Linked DNA regions of Sphaerotilus microaerophilus. The protein of the gene in region 1 binds, or shares a complex with, the protein of each later gene. Links are inferred from orthologs where the notes say so. Each region holds a gene or a part of one and is shown on either strand. Other genes may lie near its edges. The genes, in order: dnaB and dnaG.

What was found.
Region 2: the proteins of dnaB (region 1) and dnaG are in contact, whole or in part, in a crystal structure (PDB 2R6A), measured with the Geobacillus stearothermophilus proteins. The link is inferred for Sphaerotilus microaerophilus from one-to-one orthologs. Residues at the interface, in WP_033016901.1 of Geobacillus stearothermophilus: Ser13, Glu15, Ala16, Gln18, Glu91, Leu92, Asp94, Ala95, Val96, Pro97, Thr98, Ala99, Ala100, Asn101, Tyr104, Tyr105, Ile108; in WP_049624496.1 of Geobacillus stearothermophilus: Lys456, Leu457, Leu458, Pro459, Ala460, Asn463, Ala464, Leu467, Leu535, Leu536, Ile537, Ala538, Gln544, Glu545, Asp548, Tyr549, His552.

The regions. Positions count from the first base shown.
Region 1 is NZ_AP025730.1:4,302,048-4,305,417, reverse strand. Bases 233-3,091 are described here. They hold dnaB (replicative DNA helicase), read left to right. Parts: upstream 233-883; coding sequence 884-2,299; downstream 2,300-3,091. Other genes in these bases: NGK70_RS18340 (Bax inhibitor-1/YccA family protein), read right to left, coding at 2,384-3,079; rplI (50S ribosomal protein L9), read left to right, coding at 233-660. Also shown: rpsR (30S ribosomal protein S18), read left to right, coding at 1-196; more of rplI, read left to right, coding at 208-232. UniProt on the Escherichia coli protein: The main replicative DNA helicase, it participates in initiation and elongation during chromosome replication. Travels ahead of the DNA replisome, separating dsDNA into templates for DNA synthesis.
Region 2 is NZ_AP025730.1:4,144,753-4,147,712, forward strand. It holds dnaG (DNA primase), read left to right. Parts: upstream 1-442; coding sequence 443-2,479; downstream 2,480-2,960. Other genes in the region: NGK70_RS17675 (LacI family DNA-binding transcriptional regulator), read left to right, coding at 1-380; rpoD (RNA polymerase sigma factor RpoD), read left to right, coding at 2,795-2,960. UniProt on the Escherichia coli protein: RNA polymerase that catalyzes the synthesis of short RNA molecules used as primers for DNA polymerase during DNA replication.

The DNA.
Region 1 (3,370 bases):
CTTCACCGTCACCGGCGTCAAGGAGATCGACTACAAGGATCTCGACGTGCTGCGTGACTTCGTCGGCGAGAACGGCAAGATCACCCCGGCGCGCCTGACTGGCACCCGCGCGATCTTCCAGCGTCAGCTGACCACCGCCATCAAGCGTGCCCGCTATCTGGCCATGCTGCCGTACAGCGACCAGCACAAGGTCTGAGGAGAGACGCCATGCAAGTGATCCTGCTTGAAAAGGTTGCCAAGCTCGGCGGTCTCGGTGACGTCGTCAAAGTCAAGGACGGCTACGCCCGCAACTTCCTGATCCCGACCGGTGCCGCACGTCGTGCCACCGAGAAGGCCATCAAGGAGTTCGAGGTTCGCCGCGCCGAGCTCGAAAAGTCCCAGGCCGAAAAGCTGGCTGCAGCCCAGGCTCAGGGTGAGAAGCTCGCGGGCAAGACCGTGACGATCGCCCAGAAGGCGGGCGTCGACGGTCGCCTGTTCGGCTCCGTCACCAACGCCGACATTGCCGAAGGCCTGAAGGGCCTGGGCGTCGAGGCCGTGAAGTCCCAGGTTCGCCTGCCGAACGGCCCGATCAAGGCCGTGGGCGAGCACGAAGTGGCTGTTGCCCTGCACCACGACGTGGTCGTGAACGTCGTCGTGGCGGTGATCGCCCAGGCGGGCTGACCGCAGCGCACTCACCTGCGCAGCACCCACAAGGCCGGCATTGCCGGCCTTGTTCGTTTTGGGCGCACCACTTTTCCACCGTGGCTGCACCGGTTCTCCACGGGCTGTCGACAGGGTTGTCCACAGCGGTCCGCCTTGTGACGGTCGTGGACGGTGCGTTGTCCCGTGGATTTCCACAGCCCTGTGCACAGCTGCCGCGCCGGGCAGCTCCTATGATCGACGCATGTCTGCCCTGTTCTCTGCCACGCCACCGATCCCCGCCCGCGATGACGAGGTCGCGCGGCTGCGCATCCCGCCCCATTCGGTCGAGGCTGAACAGAGCGTGCTGGGTGGCCTGCTGCTGGACAACAGCGCGTCCGATCGTGCTGGCGACCTGCTCAGCGACTCGGACTTCTACCGCTACGAGCACCGGCTGATCTACAGCGCCATGATGGGCTTGATCGGTGCCAACAAGCCGGCCGATGTCATCACTGTCTACGAGCAGTTGCAGAGCCTGGGCAAGGCGGAGGAAGTGGGCGGCCTGGCCTACCTCAACGCCCTGGCGCAGAGCGTGCCGAGTGCGGCCAACCTGCGCCGCTACGCCGAGATCGTGCGCGAGCGGGCGGTGCTGCGCAAGCTGGTGGCGGTGAGCGACGAGATCGCCACCAACGCCTTCAACCCATTGGGGCGGCCTGCCAGCGAGATCCTGGACGAGGCCGAGGGCAAGATCTTCAAGATCGGCGAGGAAGGGTCGCGCAACCGCCAGGGCTTCCACTCGATGGATTCGCTGGTGGTCGAGCTGATCGACCGTGTCCAGGAACTGGCCGAGAACGGCGCGGGCGACGTGACCGGCGTGCCCACCGGCTTCTACGACATGGACCGCATGACGGCGGGCCTGCAGCCGGGCGACCTGATCATCCTGGCCGCGCGTCCCTCGATGGGCAAGACGGCCTTCGCGCTCAACATTGGTGAACACGTGGCCGTCAACGAACAGCTGCCCGTGGTGGTGTTCTCGATGGAAATGGGTGCTTCGCAGCTGGCGTTGCGGATGGTGGGTTCGCTCGGTCGCATCGACCAGCAGCACCTGCGCACCGGTGCGCTGCGCGATGAGGAATGGGGGCGCCTGTCCGAGGCGGTGGACAAGCTGCGCAACGTCAGCCTGTTCATCGACGAGACGCCGGCCTTGAACCCGGCCGAATTGCGCGCGCGCGCGCGTCGCCAGGCGCGCCAGTGCGGCCGGCTCGGCTTGATCATCATCGACTACCTGCAGTTGATGAGTGGCTCGGCCAGTTCCAGCGGTGAAAACCGCGCCACCGAGATCTCGGAGATCTCGCGCGGCCTGAAGGCCCTGGCCAAGGAGCTGCAATGTCCGGTGATCGCGCTGTCGCAGCTGAACCGCTCGGTGGAGCAGCGCACCGACAAGCGCCCCATGATGAGCGACCTGCGGGAATCCGGCGCCATCGAGCAGGATGCCGACGTGATCATGTTCATTTACCGCGACGAGTACTACAACAAGGAATCGAAGGAGCCAGGCGTGGCCGAGATCATCATCGGCAAGCAGCGTAACGGCCCGGTGGGGACCGTGAAGCTGGCGTTCCTGCGCTCGCACACGAAGTTCGAGAACCTGGCGCCCGGCAGTTTCGGCGGCAGTGAATACTGACCGATCGCGGCGGATTTGCGGGTTGGTGCAGGAAATGAAAAGGGGCCCGGCAGGCCCCTTGGTCATTCGGCGGTGGGTTGAACGTCAGTCGCGCTCGCCACCGAAGATGCCCAGCAGCGCCAGCAGGTTCTGGAAGATGTTGTACAGGTCCAGGTAGATGGCCAGCGTGGCGCTGATGTAGTTGGTCTCGCCGCCATCGATCACGCGCTTGATGTCGTAGAGCATGAAGGCCGAGAACAGGCCGATGGCGATCACCGACAGCGTCAGCATCAGCGCGCTGGACTGCATGAACACGTTGATCAGACCGGCCACCAGCAGCACGATGGCGCCGACGAACAGGAACTTGCCCATGCCGCTCAAGTCGCGCTTGATGACGCTGGCCAAGCTGGCCATCGCAAAGAACACACCGGCCGTGCCGCCAAAGGCCAGCATGATCAGCGAGCCGCCGTTCTTGAAGCCCAGCACCATCGCCAGCAGGCGCGACAACATCAGGCCCATGAAGAAGGTGAAGGCCAGCAGCACGCCGACGCCAGCGGCAGAATCCTTGGTCCGCTCGATCGCGAACATGAATCCGAACGCGCCACCCAGGAACAGCATCAGCGACAGGCCGGTGCCCATCGTCGTCATGATGCCGGTGGTGACGCCCACCCAGGCCCCGAGGACCGTGGGCACCAGCGACAGCGCCAGCAGCCAATAGGTGTTGCGCAGCACGCGGTTGCGCTGCGCGGCCAGCGCGCCTGAACCGGAGACACCGGGAAAGGTGTGCAGGCTTTGACTCATGTGCAGATCTCCGTGGAGGATGAAAGGGTGCAGGCTCAGATCCTGCTATCGGATTCTAGTTCCGAGAGGTCTCGTCTGGCCTGAGGGATGTCCTGCCCAGAGCGCGGCGGGCCGCTCATCGGGCGTGCGGCCAGTGGGTCTTTCCCGCCTGACCGCGGGAAGGGGAAACCCGCGGTCGGTTATAATTCGCAGGTTTGCCCATTCACTGCGCCGCCTAGCGAACTCGCCTTCGAATCCACTCGGACTCGACCTGACGGTGTGCCACGGATCCATGGTCCTTGGCACCCGGCC
Region 2 (2,960 bases), 160 kb from region 1 along the record:
TGCGCCTGCACGACGTGCAGGCCCCGGTGCCTGAGGAGGGCGAGCGCATCGCCTCCTCGGTGCTGCTGTGCAGCGAGCCGCCCGACGCGGTGGTGGCCTACAACGACCTGCTCGCGCTCGGCCTGATGAGCCAGGCGCAGGTGCTGGGGCTGAACGTGCCCGGCGACGTGTCGGTGGCCGGCTTCGACAACATCATCTACTCGCGCTACACCAGCCCGGCGCTCACCACCGTCGACATGGGCAGCGAGGCGGTGGGCGCCATCGCGATGCAGCGCCTGGTCGAGCGCATCCGCGGCGAGGCCGCTGGCGGGGGCCACGAGACGCTGATCGCGCACGTGCTGCCGCGCGGCAGCACGCGCCGCCGCGGCGAGCGGGCCTGACCCGCCGCGCCCTTTTTGCCAGGATCTTCCCCGGTGCCAGCCGGACTCACTAGACTCCCCGGGTGATCCCACCCGGCTTCATCCAGGACCTGCTCGCCCGCGCCGACATCGTCGACGTGGTGGGTCGCGTCGTGCCGCTCAAGAAAGCGGGCATCAACTACAAGGGGCTGTGCCCCTTCCACGGCGAGAAGTCGCCCAGCTTCGTCGTCAGCCCGAGCCGCCAGACCTACCACTGCTTCGGCTGCGGCGCGCACGGCAACGCGGTCGGTTTCCTGATGGAGCAGAGCGGCCTGGGCTTCGTCGAGGCTGTGAGCGAGCTGGCCGGCGAGTTGGGCGTGGCGGTGCCGGAGGACGAGCGCAGCCCGGCCGAGCGCGAGCGTGCCGCCCAGGCCCGCGAGCGCCAGCTCACCCTGACGGAGGTGCTCGGCCGGGCCGAAAAGCACTACCGCCAGCAGCTCAAGGCCAGCGCGCGGGCGGTGGACTACCTCAAGCGACGCGGCCTGAGCGGCGAGGTCGCCGCCCGTTTCGGGCTGGGCTATGCACCGGCCGGCCAGCACGCACTGGCGAGCTGCTTCGCCCAGTACGACGACCCGCTGCTGGTCGAGGCCGGCCTGGTGATCCACCGCCAGGAAGAAGGCGAGGCCGAGCGCCGCTACGACCGCTTCCGCGACCGCGTGATGTTCCCGATCCGCAACCCCAAGGGCGAGGTGATCGGCTTCGGCGGGCGCATCCTCGACCAGGGCGAGCCGAAGTACCTGAACTCGCCCGAGACGCCGGTCTTCGTCAAAGGCCGCGAGCTCTATGGCCTGTTCGAGGCCCGCACCGGCATCCGCGAGCGCGGCTTCGTGCTGGTCACCGAGGGCTACATGGACGTGGTGGCGCTGGCGCAGCTGGGCTTCCCCAACGCGGTGGCCACGCTGGGCACGGCCTGCACCGCCGACCACGTCGCCAAGCTGCTGCGCTTCACCGAGAACGTGGTGTTCAGCTTCGACGGCGACGCCGCCGGCCGCCGTGCCGCAGGGCGCGCGCTGGAGGCGGTGCTGCCGCACGCCACCGACACGCGCAGCTTCCGCTTCCTCTTCCTGCCGCCCGAGCACGACCCCGACAGCTTCGTGCGCGAACAGGGCGCGCCGGCCTTCGAGCGCTGCATCGCCGAGGCGCTGCCGCTGTCGCGCCAGTTCCAGGGCGTGGCCGGCGAGGGCTGCGACCTCTCCACGCCCGAGGGCCGCGCGCGCATGCTGGCGCAGGCCCGCCCGCTGCTGGAGCAATTGCCCGACGGCCTGCTGCGCGAGCAGCTGCTCGCCGAGGTGGCCCGCGAGGGCGGCATCGGCCGGGAAGTGTTGCTGGCCCATTGGCAGGTTCACACGAAGCGAAACCCCCGAGGAGAACCAGCCGCCCATAGAGGAGACACATCTGCCAGTCACCACAGTTCAGCGACTTTGTCTTCCAGTGTTCCGCCAGACTGGAATTTGCAGCCAGTCTATTCCGGTCCTGCCGCGGGCGACTACCAAAGCCACACCAACTCCATCCTGGGTGACAACGATACGAAACGACGCCAACGGCCACGCAACGGTCCCTGGAAACGCGACGATTGGAATCGCAGCAGATGGGACAGTAGCTCAGCTGCACCACGCCGCCAACTTGCATCAGCAGCGACTCACTTGGATCGAGCTGTTTGGTTGCTGATTCACCGGTGTAACGCATGGGACACCCTCAGCGCCGAAGCCCAAGCTCTTCTCGCAGAACAACCTTTGCCGCACGGGCAGGCCTTCGCAGTGATTGAGCGGGAACTCCATGAACACGGGGCGGTGTCTGCTTCATCGATCCTGGAGGCATTGCGCAATGAATCAGGAACCGAGCTGGAATCGCTTGTACGACGTGTGTCTGAGATGGTTGACCCATTGCCAGACTCAGACCCAGAGATCGACCTAAAACATCTCGTTGACAAGCTCCTGCTACAAAGCCTTGACGACGAATGGACCTTGTGGCAGGAGTCAAATCCAACGACCGCCGACGACATGGAAAGAGGCCGAGACCTCAATTCGCGGCTAACTGCTCTTCGATTGCGGGTACAACGAACACCCACCAGATCCAAGTAGCAGCTAGGGTAGGTGGGTATAATCCCGTGTTTGCTCCGACGCGGCAAGAGTGACAGCAGCGACTGCCGGACCCGGCCACCCTCGAAAAGGGTTCCATGACAGGCCACCGACCCCGCCAGTGCTGCACCAAAGCATGTCCACGCCAGCTTGCCCGCCTGACGATCCCTCTCCCCGCCTGGGTGCCCGCGTGCCCGGCCTGTGCTCCCGCATCGCTGTGCGTTGCCGGGTGGGCACCAGGTCGCGCGCTGGCCTGGACCGGGTGCCTGGATTTTCAGCCCTGAGCCCCCAGATCACGTTCCGCAGCCGAGGAAACGTATGACCGCGAAGAAGAGCGCCGCCGTGAAGACCGACGTGACCGACAACGACCCCTCTGCGATCGCCGCCGACGAGGCGACCGCGCCCGCCAAGGCCACCAAGGCCAAGGCCGTCAAGGCACCCAAGGCCGCAGGCGAGGAAGGCGGCGCCAAGCGCGGCCGCAAGC